3 regions of the Variovorax sp. J2P1-31 genome follow, and region 3 is predicted to be linked to each of the others. Evidence: predicted binding sites of a transcription regulator. Region 3 holds the regulator's gene; each other region holds the start of a gene.
The links. Region 3 encodes sigma-54, which starts transcription at its own class of promoters, with help from an activator protein. Its sites were predicted from a motif close to TGGCANGNAANCTGCTTT; they were not measured.
Positions count from the first base shown of each region.

Region 1 (5,321 bases), on a different contig from region 3:
GCGTTCGCCGACCGCGTTGGGCGCTTCGCTGAAGCCGAAGGTGAAGATGATCGCCATGAACACCGCGACCGTGAGCGCCCCGGCGAAGTTGCCGCAGAACACCAGGCCCCAGTTGCGCAGCACGCCGGCCCAGGTCGCGCCCGGGCGCTTGTCGAACACCGCCAGCGGCGCCAGCGTGAACACGCCGGTCAGCAGGTCGAAGCCCATCAGGTACAGCATGATGAAGCCGACCGGGAACAGCATCGCGCCGACCAGCGCATTGCCGGTGTTGACGGTGATGGTCACGGCGAAGGCCGCGGCCAGCGCGAGGATGGCGCCGGCCATGTAGGAGCGGATCAGCGTGTCGCGGGTCGACATCAGCAGCTTGGATTCGCCGGCGTCGACCATCTTGGTCACGAATTCGGCGGGTGCGAGATAGGCCATGAAGGATCCTTGGAGAGAACGGAAAGGAGGAGGGGTCAGTTCAGTGCGACCTGCACGCGGCCGGCCTCGACGCGCACCGCATGGGCGCGCACCGAGTGCTCGGGGAACTCGAGGCATTCGCCGCTCCGCAGGTCGAAGTGGTTCTTGTAGAGCGGCGAGGCGACCACGATGCGTTCGCCGATGCTGCCGACCAGGCCGCGCGACAGCACGCTGGCGCGCGACTTGGGGTCGACGTTGTCGATGGCGAAGAACTGCCGCGCCGCGGCGACATGGAAGATCGCGACGTGCACGCCGTCGACCAGCGCGCAGACGCCGGTGTCGGGCAGGATGTCGGTGGCCGCGCAGACGGCGGTCCAGTGGCGGGTGTCGGGGTGCTTCATGGTGTGCTCAGGCCGTGGCCTCGTCGCGTTCCTCGGCGCGCGCGGGCCGGATCTGACCGCGCTCCTCGACGAACACGATGTGCTCGTCGGGCTTCTCGCTGTTGACGAAGGAGCGGAAGCGCTGGCGCGTGGCCGGGTCGTTGACCGCGGTCTTCCACTCGCATTGGTAGGTGTCGACCACATGCTGCATCTGGGCCTCCAGCGTGGCGCCCAGGCCCAGCGAATCCTGCAGCAGCACGCCCTTGAGGTAGTCGAGGCCGCCCTCGAGGTTGTCGCGCCAGGTGCTGGTGCGCTGCAGCCGGTCGGCCGTGTGCACGTAGAACATCAGGAAGCGGTCGATCAGCCTGACCAGCGCGTCCTTGCCCAGGTCCGAGGCGATCAGTTCGGCGTGGCGCGGCTTCATGCCGCCGTTGCCGCAGACGTAGAGGTTCCAGCCCTTCTCGGTGGCGATGATGCCCACGTCCTTGCCTTGCGCCTCGGCGCATTCGCGGGTGCAGCCCGAGACGCCGAACTTGATCTTGTGCGGCGTGCGCAGGCCCTTGTAGCGGTTCTCGAGTTCGATCGCGAGCGCCATGCTGTCGTCCACGCCGTAGCGGCACCAGGTCGAGCCCACGCAGCTCTTCACCGTGCGCAGCGACTTGCCGTAGGCATGGCCGGACTCGAAGCCGGCCGCGATCAGCTCTTCCCAGATCGGCGGCAGCTGCTCGAGGCGCGCGCCGAACAGGTCGACCCGCGCGCCGCCGGTGATCTTGGTGTAGAGCCCGTACTTCTTCGCCACCTGGCCGACGGCGATCAGGCCGTCGGCCGTGACCTCGCCGCCGGGCATGCGCGGCACCACCGAATAGGAGCCGTCCTTCTGGATGTTGCCCAGGAAGTAGTCGTTGCTGTCCTGCAGGCTGGCCAGGTCCTGCTTGAGCACGAAGTCGTTCCAGCACGAGGCGAAGATGCTGGCCGCGGTGGGCTTGCAGATGTCGCAGCCCAGGCCGTGGCCGTGGCGGGCGAGCAGGTCGGCGAAGGACTTGATCTCGCCCACGCGCACCAGGTGGTAGAGCGCCTGGCGCGAGTAGGGGAAGTGCTCGCACAGGTGGTCGTTCACCGCCATGCCGCGCTGGGCCATGGCCATCTTCATCACCTGGGTGACCAGCGGCACGCAGCCGCCGCAGGAGGCGCCGGCCCTGGTGCAGGCCTTCATGTCGGCGACGGTGCAGACGCCGTCGCCCACGGCCGCGCAGATCGCGCCCTTGCTCACGTTGTTGCACGAGCAGATCTGCGCGCTGTCGGGCAGGGCTTCGACGCCCAGGCCGGGCCGGGCCGTGCCGTCGCTCGCGGGCAGGATCAGGAACTCGGGCTCGGCCGGCAGGGCGATGCCGTTGAGCGCCAGCTGCAGCAGCGTGCCGTACTCGGCCGCATCGCCGACCAGCACCGCGCCCAGCAGCCGCGTGCCGTCCTCGCTGACCACGATCTTCTTGTAGACCTGCTTGTGCTCGTTGACGTACTGGTAGGCGCGCGACTTCGGCGTCTTGCCGTGCGCGTCGCCGATGCTCGCCACGTCCACGCCCATCAGCTTGAGCTTGGTGCTCATGTCGGCGCCGGTGAAGGCCGCGTCCTGCTGGCCCGCGATGTGCCGGGCCGCCACGCGGGCCATCTCGTAGCCGGGCGCGACCAGGCCGAAGGTCTGGTCCTTCCAGGCCGCGCATTCGCCGATCGCGTAGATGTCGCGGTCGCTGGTGCGGCAGTGGTCGTCGACCGCCACGCCGCCGCGCGCGCCCAGGGCCAGCACGCACTGGCGCGCGAGTTCGTCACGCGGGCGGATGCCGGCCGAGAACACGATCATGTCGGTCTCGAGCCAGGTGCCGTCGGCGAACACCATGCGGTGCCGCGCGCTCGCGCCGTCGACGATCTCGACCGTGCTGCGGCTGGTGTGCACATGCAGGCCCAGCGCCTCGATGCCGTGGCGCAGCGCGCGCCCGCCGCCCTCGTCGACCTGCACCGCCATCAGCCGCGGCGCGAACTCGACCACGTGCGTCTCCAGGCCCATGTCGCGCAGCGCCTTCGCGCATTCCAGGCCCAGCAGCCCGCCGCCCACCACCACGCCGCGCTTCGAGCGCGCGCCGCAGGCCTTCATCGCTTCCAGGTCCTCGATGGTGCGGTAGACGAAGCAGTCCGGCCGGTCGCGCCCGGGCAGCGGCGGCACGAAGGGCGAGGACCCGGTGGCCAGCACCAGCTTGTCGTAGTGCAGCACCTCGCCGTCGGCCGTGGTGAGGGTGCGCTCGCGGCGTTCGATGGCCACGGCCCGCGCGGCCAGGCGCAGGCTGAAGCCGCTCTGCTCGAAGAAGCCGGGCGCGACCAGCGAGAGCGCGTCGGCACTCTTGCCGGCGAAGAATTCGGAGAGGTGCACCCGGTCGTAGGCGGGGCGGGGCTCTTCGCAGAGCACCGTGACTTCGGCGCGTTCGAGCCCCAGTTGGTGCAGCTGCTCGAGAAACTTGTGGCCCACCATGCCGTGGCCGATCACTGCGATTTTCATGTCGTGTCCTGCGGGCAACCGATCCCGAGGAAGCAGGGCACGGGTCCGGTGGACAGACCGTGGCGCCTCCGCAGGGCATGGGTTGCGAATCGGGTTGGAACAGACGAAACGCCAGCCTTGTCGCTGTCGCTTCGCTCGGATCTCGCCGTCATTAGCGGAGGCACTGTCAAAAACCCGCGGCAACGCTGCCGGCGGAACAGTGAAGGCTGTCATGCAATATGCGTGCCGTGTCCGGAGGGCCTGCGGCGTGCGCATTTCCAGGGATTCGCGGCGCGGCACGGCCGGCCATGCGCCACCCTGGCGCATGGGTGTCCGCCTTGGTGCACGACGGGCGCCCGGCTTTTTCGTATGCTCGACCCTGCCCCGCCTCGAAGGCGCCCCCACCCCGACAGAGAATCCAGCCATGTGCGGCTCCGAACTCCATTCCCTTCCCGACGGCGTCCAGCGCGTCGCCCGCCTGCTGCAGGACGCCGGCCATCCGCATGCGCCGCGCATGCTCGACGACGCCGCGCGCACCGCGCAGCAGGCCGCCGATGCGCTGGGCATCGCGGTCGGCCAGATCGCCAAGAGCATCGTGTTCCGGCGCAAGAGCGACGATGCCGCGGTGCTGGTCGTGACCTCGGGCGACAAGCGCGTCGACGAGAAGAAGGTCGATGCCATCGTCGGCAAGACCGGCCGCGCCGACGCCGACTTCGTCAAGGCCAAGACCGGCTTCTCGATCGGCGGCGTGTCGCCCTTCGCGCATGCGACCGAACTGGTGATGCTGATCGACCGCGAGCTGTTCCGCTTCGACGAGGTCTGGGCCGCGGCCGGCCATCCGCATGCGGTGGTGAAGCTGCAACCCCAGGACCTGGAGCGCCTGACCGGCGCGCCGGTGGCGGAGGTCGTATGACGGCCGCCCTCGACCGCGAGGCCACCGTGCGGCTGATCGAGCGCGCGGCCGGCATCGACGCCACGCCCGACGCCGAGATGCCCTCGCCCTGCGTCTCGGTCTGCCGCATGGACGACCACCGCGAGTTCTGCGTGGGCTGCCTGCGCACCATCCCCGAGATCGCGGGCTGGAGCCGCATGGACGGCGCGGGCAAGCGCGCGATCTGGGGCGCCATCACGCAGCGCCTGCAGGCCATGCCCGCGCCGGCGGACGACCTGCCGCAGGAGTGGGCGCCATGAAGCACATCACCTTCTACCTGGACTTCATCTCTCCGTTTGCCTACCTGGCCTTCGAGCACCTGCCCGAAGCCCTCGAAGGCCTGAGCTACAGCGTCGACTACAAGCCGGTGCTGCTGGGCGCGATGCTCAAGCACCATGGGTTGATCGGCCCGGCCGAGGTGCCGAGCAAGCGCGCCTGGACCTACCGCCACGTGCTGTGGCTGGGCCATGCGCACGGCATCCCGATCGAGATGCCGGCCACGCATCCCTACAACCCGCTGCCGCACCTGCGGCTGGCGCTGTCGACCACGCACGACGGCACGGTCAGCCGCCATGTGGCCGAAACCGTGTTCCGCGACATCTGGCGCGGCGGCGCCGAGGCCGGCGACGAGGGCCGGCGCGCGGCGCTGGCCGCGCAGCTGAAGATCGTGCGCGATGGCGCCGGCGATGCGGCCAAGGCCGCGCTGCGCGCCAACACCGACGAGGCGCTGGCCCGCGGCGCCTTCGGCACGCCGGCCTTCGAGCTCGACGGCCGCATGCTCTGGGGCTTCGACAGCCTGCCGATGCTGCGCGCCGCGGTGCAGGGCGATGCCTGGTTCGAGGGGCCCGGCTGGACCGCGGCGGACCAGCGTCCGGGTTTGCAGCGCCCGAACAAACCCTGACTTTTCTGCATCCCGAAAACCGGGGCGCGGGTTTCACCTTAAATCGTCAGCAACGGTTCAGTTTGGCGAAAGGCTCGGGTCAGTCGTGACTCCAAGAATGCGGCACGGTCCAGGAAAAGGGCCGCACCTACACAACAGGAGACGACAGCCATGGCAGCCACACTAGATTCGAGGGGAGTGCCG
Region 1 is NZ_JASZYA010000006.1:146,192-151,512, reverse strand. Features, by position in the region: gene QTI20_RS30225 (formate/nitrite transporter family protein) at 1-423, opposite strand, end outside; gene nirD (nitrite reductase small subunit NirD) at 459-803, opposite strand; gene nirB (nitrite reductase large subunit NirB) at 811-3,327, opposite strand; gene QTI20_RS30210 (YbaK/EbsC family protein) at 3,731-4,219, shown strand; gene QTI20_RS30205 (DUF1289 domain-containing protein) at 4,216-4,497, shown strand; gene QTI20_RS30200 (2-hydroxychromene-2-carboxylate isomerase) at 4,494-5,138, shown strand; gene QTI20_RS30195 (MFS transporter) at 5,289-5,321, shown strand, end outside.
Region 1: a site for sigma-54 is predicted at 3,538-3,555, ahead of nirB (nitrite reductase large subunit NirB). Genes of this name have one in related genera too.

Region 2 (5,321 bases), on a different contig from region 3:
TGCGCACGCCCGAGGGCAAGCAGCGCCTGGCGCCCGCGCTGTCGAAGGGCAACCTCGACAAGACGATGAGCGCGCCGGTCACGGTCATCGCCGCCTGGGACCGCAGGTTCTACGACCAGCTGCCCACCTTGTTCCCGCACGCCGATGCGCGCAGCTGGTTCACCGGCAGCCCCGAGTCCGCGCACGAAACGGCTTTCCGCAACGCGAGCCTGCAGGCCGGCTACCTGCTGCTGGCCGCGCGCGCGGTGGGCCTCGATGCCGGCCCGATGTCGGGCTTCGACAAGGCCAAGGTCGATGCCGCCTTCTTCGAGGGCAGCGACTGGACCGTCAACTTCCTCATCAACCTCGGCCACGGCGACGCGTCGAAGGTGTTCGGACGCCTGCCGCGCCTGCCCTTCGACGAAGCCTGCATGCTGGCCTGAACGAGTCCTTCCCATGCTCAACGCCATGGCCTCCCATGCTTCCTCGTCGAACCCCGCCGGCCTGCCGCCCGGCCTGCCCAAGGCCGACTACCGCAACGCGATGGCGCGCCTGGGCGCGGCGGTGAACATCATCACCACCGACGGCCCGGCGGGCCGCGCCGGCTTCACCGCCTCGGCCGTGTGCAGCGTGACCGACGAGCCGCCGACGCTGCTGGTGTGCCTCAACCGATCGGCCTCGGTGTATCCGGCGTTCAAGGCCAACGGCGTGCTGTGCGTGAACGTGCTGGCGGCGGGGCACCAGGCGCTCTCTGCATTGTTCGGCGGCAAGACGCCGATGGACGAACGCTTCGCCGCCGGCCGCTGGTGCCACAAGACCACCGGCTCGCCGATGCTCGAGGACGCGGCCGTGTCCTTCGACTGCCGCGTGGTGCATGCCACCAGCGCGGGCACGCACGATGTGTTGTTCTGCGAGGCGGTGGCGATCGCGATCGGGGGTGCGGCGCAGGGCTTGATCTACTTCGACCGGCGGTACCACGAGATTGCGGCCGCGCCGCACTGACGCTTCATGCTCCTTCTCCCTCTGGGGGAAGGCTGGGATGGGGGCAGGCAGAGCGCTCGATGGATACGCTGCCTGCCCCCAACCCGACCCTCCCCCGGAAGGGGAGGGAGCAAGGCAATGCTCAACGCGGCGCGATGCCCTGCAACACGATGCGCTGCACGTTCTCCACCGTCTGCTCGAAGAAGGCCGCATCGTCCAGCGTGTGCCCCGTCAGCGCCTGCACCTGCACGCCGAAATCCGCGTAGTGCTGCGTCACCGCCCACAGCGCGAAGATCAGATGGTGCGCATCGACGGGCGCCAGCTTGCCGGCCTCGATCCAGGCGCGGATGACTTCCGACTTCTTCTCCACCAGCGCGCGCAGCTCGCGGTCGAGTTCGTCGCGCAGCAGCGGTGCGCCCTGGATCATCTCGAGGCAGAACAACCGCGACGCGTCGGGCCGGTCGCGCGACACCACCAGCTTGCGCCGGATGTAGCTGCCGATGGCCTCGGCCGGGTCCTGCTCCGCGCTGAAGCCGCGCAGCGGTTCGAGCCACAGCGCGAGCAGGTCGCGCAGCACGTTGACGTAGAGCTCCTCCTTGTTGGCGAAGTAGTAGAGCAGGTTGCTCTTCGACACATCGGCGCGCGCCGCCACCTGGTCGATCGAGGTGCCGTGCAGGCCGAAGCGCGAGAACAGCCCCAGCGCCGCGCCGAGGATCGCACTGCGCTTGTCCTCGATCTGGCGCAGGCGCCGGCTCACGGACGACGGGCTGCGCACCGCCGGCTTGGCGCGCTTGCGCGCCGCGGGTGGCTCGGTGTTGCTGCTGGCTGCGGCCAGCGCCTTGGTCTTCGGCATCTTTCCTCTCTGTTCTCTTTTCTTCGTCGTCATCCGCGTCGATGCGCGAAGGACGCACCACTGTAAGGCCGCGATGCATCGACTTGCGTCATGCGGGGCCGGCGAAGGCCCCCGCGGTGCACCAGCCTGACGCGGAAAAAGCGATTTGTCCATTTGGTCCAACTGGCACAGACGTTGCAAGGCGAGAGGCGTGCCAGTTCCCGAATGAATGCGTCCATGAGGAAGTCGCCATGACCCTGTTGTCCGTTCCCATCATCGATCTCGCGCCCTACTTCGACGGCAGCGCCGAAGGCAAGTCGGCAGTCGCGAGGCAAGTCGACGAGGCCTGCCGAAGCATCGGCTTTCTCGTCATCACCCACCACGGCATCGCGCCCGGGCTGATCGAGCGCGTGTCCTCGCTCTCGCGCCGGTTCTTCGACCTGCCGCTGGTCGAGAAGCGCAAGGTCGACCGCCCGCGCGAAGACGCGGTGCGCGGCTACAGCGCGGTGGGCGAGGAGGGGCTCTCGTACAGCCTCGAGGAGGTGGCGCCGGGCGACCTCAAGGAGTCGTTCTCCATCGGCCCGTCGAACGTGCCTGACGACGACTACCACCGCGGCCCCGCCGCCGGCCCGCACTTCGAGCCCAACAGCTGGCCGCCCATCGAAGGCTTCCGCGAAGCCTACGAGGCGTACTTCGAGGCCATGAGCGATCTCTCGCGCTCGCTGATGCGCATCTTCGCGCTCGGCCTCTCGCTGCCCGAGACCTTCTTCGACGACAAGATCGACGCGCACATCAGCATGTTCCGCGTGCTGAGCTACCCGCCGCAGCGCGAGCAGCCGCTGCCGGGCCAGCTGCGCGCGGGCGCGCACAGCGACTACGGCAGCCTCACCATCGTGCTGCCCGACGACAAGGGCCTGCAGGTGTTCAACAAGGCCGGCCAGTGGGTCGACGTGCCGCAGGTCGAGGGCGGGCTGGTGGTCAATATTGCCGACCTGATGATGCAGTGGACCAACGACCAGTGGGTTTCCACGCTGCACCGCGTGATCAATCCGCCCTTCGAGGTGGCGAGCACCAACCGCCGCCAGTCGCTGGTGTTCTTCCACCAGCCCAACTACGACGCGATGGTCGAGTGCCTGCCCAGCTGCCTCGCGCCGGGCGAACAGCCCAAGTACGCGCCGATCAGCTCGGGCGACCACCTGACCTCCAAGTTCGTCAAGCAGACGACTTTCGGCGGCACCAAGGTGGCGGCCTGACGCCATGGCGCATCTTTCCTACGTCAACGTCTTCGCCAGGGACGTGGTCGCGCTCAGCGGCTTCTACCAGCGCGTGTTCGGCTTTCCCGAGATCGAGGCGATCCGCTCGCCGATCTTCCGCGGGCTGGACACCGGCAAGTCCAGCCTGGGCTTCAACGCGCTCGATGCCTACGAACTGCTGCACCTGGCCGAGTTCTCCGACACGCGCGGCGTCAAGTTCCTGCTGAACATCGACGTCGACAGCCAGGCCGAGGTCGACCGGATGGTGCCCGTCGCGCTCGAGGCCGGCGCCACGCTGGTCAAGGCGCCCTACGTCACCTACTACCACTGGTACCAGTCGGTGCTGCTCGACCCCGAAGGCAATGTGTTCCGCATCAACTTCATGATGTGACGCGCGCTGCACCGGTCTTTTCCTTCCCTTCCATTTCCAAGCTTCTTTCCAAAGGTCGTTCCATGCAGTTGCGCACCCTCACTCCCGGCCTGGGCCTCGCGATGGGCCTCGTGGCCGGCGGCGCCGTCTTCACCACGCTGCCCGCCGCGGCCGCCGACGGCTTCACGCTCAAGGACAAGCCGAAGATCGCGATGCTCTACTTCGGCCCCAAGAACGACGGCGGCTGGACCCAGGCCTTCGACGAGGCACGGCTGAAGATCGAGAAGGAGCTCGGCCAGAAGATCCAGTTCGTCGAGAACGTGCCCGAAGACGCCTCGGCCATCAAGCCCGCCGCGGAGAAGTTCATCCAGCGCGGCGCCAACATCGTGATCGGCACCGCCTTCGGCTACTCCGACAGCTTCAAGGACCTGGCGGCCAAGTACCCCGACGTGGCCTTCCTCAACGGCTCGGGCACCACCAACGGCGCCAACCTCGAGTCCTTCTACGGCCGCACCTACGAGAGCCAGTACCTGTGCGGCATGGCGGCCGGCTCGGCCTCGAAGACCGGCAAGCTGGGCTTCGTCGCGGCCAACCCCTTCGGCGTGGTGAACTGGACCGTCAACGCCTTCGCGCTGGGCGCGCAGAAGGTGAACCCGAACGCGACCGTCAATGTGATCTACACCGGCGCCTGGAACGACCCCGTCAAGGAACGCGCCGCCGCTGCCGCGCTGATCGACCAGGGCGCCGACGTGATCGGCCAGCACGTCGACAGCCCGACGCCGCAGATCGTCGCGCAGGAGCGCGGCGTGTACGGCACCGGCCACCACCGCGACCTGCGCCAGTTCGCGCCCAAGGCCACGCTGTGCTCGTCGGTGTGGGTGTGGGACCGCTTCCTCGTGCCCGAGCTCAAGAAGGTCATCGCCGGCGGCTGGAAGCCCGCGCAATACGGCGCCTTCATCGAGATGAAGGACGGCGGCACCGACATCGCGGGCTTCGGCCCGGCCGTGCCCAAGGACAAGGCCGCGCTGATCAGCGCCGAGCGCGAGGCGATCCTCAAGGGCAAGCAGGTCTACGCCGGCCCGCTGGCCGACCGCGACGGCAAGGAGCGCGTGGCCAAGGGCGCGGTGCTCTCGGATGCCGAGCTGTGGAAGATGGACTGGTTCGTCAAGGGCGTGGTCACGCAGAAGTAAGCCATGCCCAACGCGCTCGAACTCACCGGCATCCGCAAGTCCTTCGACGGCTTCGCGGCGCTGACCGACGCCCATTTCGCCGCGCGCTGGGGCGAGGTGCATGCCCTGCTGGGCGAGAACGGCGCGGGCAAGTCCTCGCTGATGAACATCGCGGCCGGACTCTATGCGCCCGAGGCCGGCCAGCTGCTGGTCGATGACAACGCGGTGCGCTTCGCCGGCCCGCGCGACGCGGCGAAGCACCGCATCGGCATGGTCCACCAGCACTTCAAGCTGGTGCGGCCGTTCACGGTGGCGCAGAACATTTTGCTCACCGCGCCGCCGCCGGCCGCCTACCAGCGCCATGGCGAGCGGCTGCGCGCGATCGAGCGCGCCATCCGCGACAAGGCCGCGGAGCTGGGCTTCGACATCGATCCGTCCCAGCGCGTCGATGCGCTGTCGATCGCCGAGCAGCAGCGCGTCGAGATCCTCAAGGTGCTGCTCGCGGGTGCGCGCATCCTGATCCTCGACGAGCCCACGGCCGTGCTGACCGACCAGGAGGCCGCGCGCCTGCTGCAGACGGTGCGGGGCCTGGCACGCCAGGGCGCGGCGGTGGTGCTGGTCACGCACAAGATGGCCGACGTGAAGACCTATGCCGACCGCGTGACCGTGATGCGCGGCGGCCGCACGGTCGCCACCTTGCAGCCCGACCAGGCCTCGGTCGCCGAACTGGTGAAGCT
Region 2 is NZ_JASZYA010000003.1:1,065,388-1,070,708, reverse strand. Features, by position in the region: gene QTI20_RS24890 (malonic semialdehyde reductase) at 1-422, shown strand, start outside; gene rutF (NADH-dependent FMN reductase RutF) at 436-981, shown strand; gene rutR (HTH-type transcriptional regulator RutR) at 1,103-1,813, opposite strand; gene QTI20_RS24875 (isopenicillin N synthase family dioxygenase) at 2,044-3,045, shown strand; gene QTI20_RS24870 (VOC family protein) at 3,050-3,436, shown strand; gene QTI20_RS24865 (BMP family ABC transporter substrate-binding protein) at 3,499-4,605, shown strand; gene QTI20_RS24860 (ABC transporter ATP-binding protein) at 4,609-5,321, shown strand, end outside.
Region 2: a site for sigma-54 is predicted at 1,977-1,994, ahead of QTI20_RS24875 (isopenicillin N synthase family dioxygenase). Genes of this name have one in related genera too.

Region 3 (5,321 bases):
CCGCTGGAGCGCTATGCCTTCGGCGGCCGCATGGGCCGCCACGCGCTGCTGCGCGAGCTCAGCGATCTGCATGCGGCGGGCGTGCAGCATGTGGGTCTGCACCTGCGACGCAACCGCCGGCCGCTGGACGAGACGATGGAAGAGATCGCCGAGTTCGTGCTGCCGGCCTTCCATGCGAACCCGCTCGAATGACCGCTACGATCGACGCGATCGGCGCCTCCGTCGCGCGCAAGAGATTGAAATGAACGCAGAGCTCCCCTCCTCCCAGGCCGCGTGGCTGACGTCGCTGGCCCTGCAGGCCGACGCAGCCCCGTGCCCCGCCTGCGCCACGCTGCCCAGCCTCGGCTGGGAGGCCGTGCCCTCGAGCTTCGACCGCGACCGGCTGGAGGAAGTGGGCGCGCTCTACACCAGCGATCCGATGGAAGCCACGCTGGACGAGTACCACCCGGGCCCGACGCGCTACTGGTCGGCCGACGCGCCCATCGCGCCGAAGTTCTTCCCGTACAACCGCTGCACCGTGTGGTGCTGCCGGCGGTGCCGCTCGGTCTTCCTGCGCTACGCCGAGCATGGCGGCTACTACGAGGAAGAGCGCATCCGCCGCGTGACGCCGGCGCTGGTGATCGACGCCGAGCCCGACGCCTCCTGAGCGCGCGACGCGCTCAGGCCTCGGTCAGCGTCTGCGCGGCCAACACCGCCTCGGTGCGGTTGCGCACGTTGAGTGCGCGGAAGATCGCCGCGAGGTGGATCTTCACCGTGCCCTCGCTGATGCCCAGGCTGCGGCCGATCAGCTTGTTGGGCTTGCCCTGCGACAGCAGCTGCAGCACCTCGACCTGGCGGTCGGTCAGCACGTTGCGCAGCAGGTCGAGCGTCTGCACGGCGTTCGGGCCGCGCACCGCGGCCGCGGCGGCCGCGCCGGGCATGCCGGCCACCAGGCCGGCCGGCACCGCCGACAGCATCATCGGCGGCACGTACACCCCGCCGGCCAGCACCAGCCGCACCGCCGAGATCATCACCTGCGGCGGATAGGCCTTGGGAATGAAGCCCCGTACGCCGCACTCGAGCGCGCAGCGCATCACGTTCGGGTCTTCGGTGCCCGACAGCACGATCACCGGGATGGCGGGATGGCGGCGGCGCAGTTCGTCGATGTGCGACTGGCCCTGGGCGCCGGGCATGTGGAGGTCGATCACCGCGAGGTCGATGTCGTCCGAGACCCCGGCCAGCAGCTCGTCGACGCTCAGCGCCTGGACGAAGACGATGCCGGGTTCGATTTCGGACAGCTTGGCCTTGACCGCCTCGATGACGAGCCAGTGATCGTCGGCGATCAGCATTTTCATGGCGCAACCTCTGGCTCGGGCGAACTCTTGAAAACCAAAGATAACGTCGATTGCCACGCGCGACAAGCGGGATCTATACCGAACGGCATAGTCCCCAAGCGCTAAGGCGCGGGCCCGGGCCCGCCGGGGGCCTCAGCTGCGTGGCGCGCGGGCCGAACCGGCCACCATGTCGAAGCGGAACAGCCGGCATTCGATCGGCCCGTTCCACATCGGCACCCGGCGCGACTCCTTGAGCCGCATGCGCTTGGGCAGCTGCAGGTCGGGCGTGAGCATCCAGGCGGTCCAGCCCGCGTAGTTCTTCTTCCAGTGGCTCGCGAGCTGGCTGAAGAACTCGCCGCCGTCTTCGGTCGCGGCCTGCTCGCGCGCCCCGATGCGGGCCACGCCGCCGACCTCGATGCGCTCGCCGTAGGGCGGGTTGAGCACGATCACGCCGCCCTGCGGGGCGCCTTCGGGCGGCATGCGCTGCAGGGCGTCGCCGCCGCGGAACTGGATCGCCTCGGCCACGCCCGCGCGCTCGGCGTTGCGCTCGGCGAAGTCGACCATGCGGTGCGACACGTCGCTGCCGAAGATCGGCGGCGAGACGGTCGCGGGCTGGTCGGCGGCCTCGTTCTGGATCGACTCCCAGACGTGCGGCTGGAAGGGCAGCAGCTTCTCGAAGCCGAAGCGCCGCAGCGCGCCGGCCGGGATGCCCAGGCCGATCTGCGCGGCCTCGATGGCGATGGTGCCGCTGCCGCAGCAGGGGTCGTACAGCGGCGCGGCCGACACCGCGCCGGTCTCGGGGTTCCACCAGCCGCTGGCGGCCAGCATGGCCGCGGCCAGCGTCTCCTTGAGCGGCGCGTCGCCCGTGTCCTGGCGCCAGCCGCGCTTGAACAGCGGCTCGCCCGAGGTGTCGATGTAGAGCGTGCAGCTGTCGGTGGTGAGGTGCGCGAACACGCGCACGTCGGGCCGCTGGGTCTCGATGCTGGGGCGCACGCCGTGGGCCTTGGCGCGGAAGCGGTCGGCGATCGCGTCCTTGATGCGCAGCGTGGCGAAGTTCAGGCTGGTCAGCGGGCTGTGCTGGGCCGTGGTCTCGATCTTGAAGGTCTGCTGGGGCGTGAACCAGATCTCCCAGGCCACGCCGCTGGCGATGGCGTAGAGGTCGTTCTCGCTGCGGTAGGGCGCATGCGCGAGCTCGATCAGCACGCGCTGCGCGAGCCGGCTGTAGAGGTTGAGCTTCATCGCGTCGCGCCAGGAGCCGCGCACGAACACGCCGCCGCGCGAGGCCATCAGGTCGTCGCCCGCGAGACCGGTCAGGCCGTGCACCTCCTGGGCAAGAAAGTCCTCGACGCCGGCGGCGCAGGGCAGGAAGAGATGGAGCTGGTTCATGGGGTTCGGGCAGACGGAAGGAAGCCCGCCGATTGTCGCCGCTGGCGCGGCGCGTGCCGCTTCGGGCTCAGAGCGCCTTGCGCAGGCTGGCCGGCGCGATGCGCAGCGCCTCGCGGTACTTGGCCACGGTGCGGCGCGCGCACTCGATGCCCTGCTCCTTGAGCATCTCGGAGATCTGGCTGTCGGACAGCGGCTTCTTGATGTTCTCGGAACCCACGAACTGCTTGATCAGCGCCCGCACCGCGGTGCTCGAGGCGTTGCCGCCGGCCTCGGTGCCCAGCGCCGAGCCGAAGAAATACTTGAGCTCGACCGTGCCGTAGGGCGTGGCCATGTACTTGGCGGTGGTCACGCGGCTGATGGTCGATTCGTGCAGGCCCAGTTCGTCGGCGATCTCGCGCAGCACCAGCGGGCGCATGGCCAGCTCGCCGTGCACGAAGTAGCTCTTCTGCCGCTCGACGATGGCGCTGCTCACGCGCAGGATGGTGTCGAAGCGCTGCTGGATGTTCTTGATGAACCAGCGCGCCTCCTGCAGCCGCTGCGACAGGGCCTGGCTGCCCTCGCCCTTGTGCGACTTGAGCGCGCCGGCATAGATGTCGTGCACCCGCAGGCGCGGCATCACCTCGGGGTTGAGCATCACGCGGAACTTGACGTTCGTGCCCTGCCCGGTGCGCGTCACGATCACGTCGGGCACCACGATGTTGCGCTCGACGTCGACAAATCGACGGCCCGGCTTGGGCTCCAGCGTGGCGATCAGCTGCAGCGCGCTGCGCACCTCTTCCTCGTTGCTGCGCGTGAGCGTGGCCAGGCGCTTGAAGTCGCGCCGCGCCAGCAGCTCCATCGGCTGCTTGCAGATCGCGATGGCGGTCTTGCGCACCTGCGCGATCTCTTCGGACTCGCCGGGCTCGGCCAGCGCGCGCAGCTGGATCGCCAGGCACTCGCCCAGGTCGCGCGCGCCCACGCCGACCGGCTCCAGGCTCTGCAGCAGGCCCAGCGCGACCTGGAAGTGGTGCACCAGGCCGTCGAATTCGTCGTTGTCGTCGCCCGCCAGGCCCGAGGCCAGCGCGGGCAGCGAATCCTCGAGGTAGCCGTCGTCGTTGAGCGACTCGATCAGGAAACGCAGGGCGGCGCGGTCGCTCTCGTTGAGGCGCAGGCTCAGCGCCTGCCGGTGCAGGAAGGACTGCAGCGATTCCTGGCTGCGCGCCAGCTCGGTCGCATCGGCGCGCTCGCTGCCGTCGTTGGGGCCGAGGTTGTTGCTGCTGGCCGGCGCGTCGCCGCCCCACTCGCTGTCGTCGGGCGCCATCTCGACGGTGCCGTCGCCCTCCCAGTCGGGCGCGGCCTCGGTCGCGTCGACCGCCGGCGCGTCGGCCTCGGCGGCGGCGCTGCTGCTGTCGGTGCTGGACGTGGCCGACGGGCCGGGCGTGAAGTCGTCGTCGCGCGGCGGCGGCGCGTCGGCGGCATCGACGCCGAATTCCTCGCGCGGCGCCTCTTCGGCCGTGCGTTCCAAGAAGGGGTTCTCGTCGAGCATCTGCTCGACTTCCTGGCTCAGCTCGAGCGTGGACAACTGCAGCAGCCGGATCGACTGCTGGAGTTGGGGCGTGAGCGCGAGATGCTGCGAGACGCGCAGCGAAAGGCCCTGCTTCATGGAAAAATGGCTCCCCCCCAGGCTGCGCGCTTCGCGCTACGCCAACCCCCTACCGGGGGCGGGCCGGCCGCTTCGGGCGGCCGTGCGCGGCGGCCCCCGCGAAGAAGTTCCGCGTGGATGACGGCCACGTTCATCCTGGACCTCGCCGCATGGTCACATCCGGAAGTGCTCGCCCAGGTACACGCGGCGTACCTCGGCGTTGTCGACGATCTCCGAAGGCGTGCCTTGTGCCAGCACATGCCCGTCGCTGATGATGAACGCGTGATCGCAGATGCCCAGGGTCTCGCGCACGTTGTGATCGGTGATGAGCACGCCGATGCCGCGGCCCTTGAGGAAGCTGACGATGCGCTGGATCTCGATCACCGCGATCGGGTCGATGCCGGCGAAGGGCTCGTCGAGCAGGATGAAGCGCGGCTGCGTGGCCAGTGCGCGGGCGATCTCGACGCGGCGGCGTTCACCGCCCGACAGCGCCAGCGCGGGCGAGTCGCGCAGGTGGTCGACCCGCAGTTCCGCCAGCAGTTCGTTGAGCCGCTGCTCGACACGCGCGCTCGACAGCGGCGCCTGCTTGCCGTTGGCGTCGGGTTCGCGCTGCAGTTCGAGCACGGCCCGCACGTTCTCCTGCACCGTGAGCTTGCGGAAGATCGAGGCTTCCTGCGGCAGGTAGGACAGGCCCATGCGCGCGCGGCGGTGGATCGGCATGTGGGCGATCGGCTCGCCGTCGATGCTGATCTCGCCCGCATCGGCGCGCACCAGGCCCACGATCATGTAGAAGGAGGTGGTCTTGCCGGCGCCGTTGGGGCCCAGCAGGCCCACCACTTCGCCCTTCTGCACGTCGAGCGACACGTCCTTGACGACCTGGCGGCTGCCGTAGCGTTTCTGCAGGCCGCGCACCTGCAGCCGGCTGACCGACGGATCCGCCACGCCGGTCCCGTCGACCGACATCCGCCCGGTGTTGACGCTGCCGTCCGTCACGGGCGGGG
Region 3 is NZ_JASZYA010000005.1:183,211-188,531, reverse strand. Features, by position in the region: gene QTI20_RS29435 (TIGR03571 family LLM class oxidoreductase) at 1-192, shown strand, start outside; gene QTI20_RS29430 (hypothetical protein) at 242-646, shown strand; gene QTI20_RS29425 (response regulator transcription factor) at 660-1,334, opposite strand; gene QTI20_RS29420 (THUMP domain-containing class I SAM-dependent RNA methyltransferase) at 1,467-2,699, opposite strand; gene QTI20_RS29415 (RNA polymerase factor sigma-54) at 2,767-4,341, opposite strand; gene lptB (LPS export ABC transporter ATP-binding protein) at 4,495-5,283, opposite strand; gene lptA (lipopolysaccharide transport periplasmic protein LptA) at 5,310-5,321, opposite strand, start outside.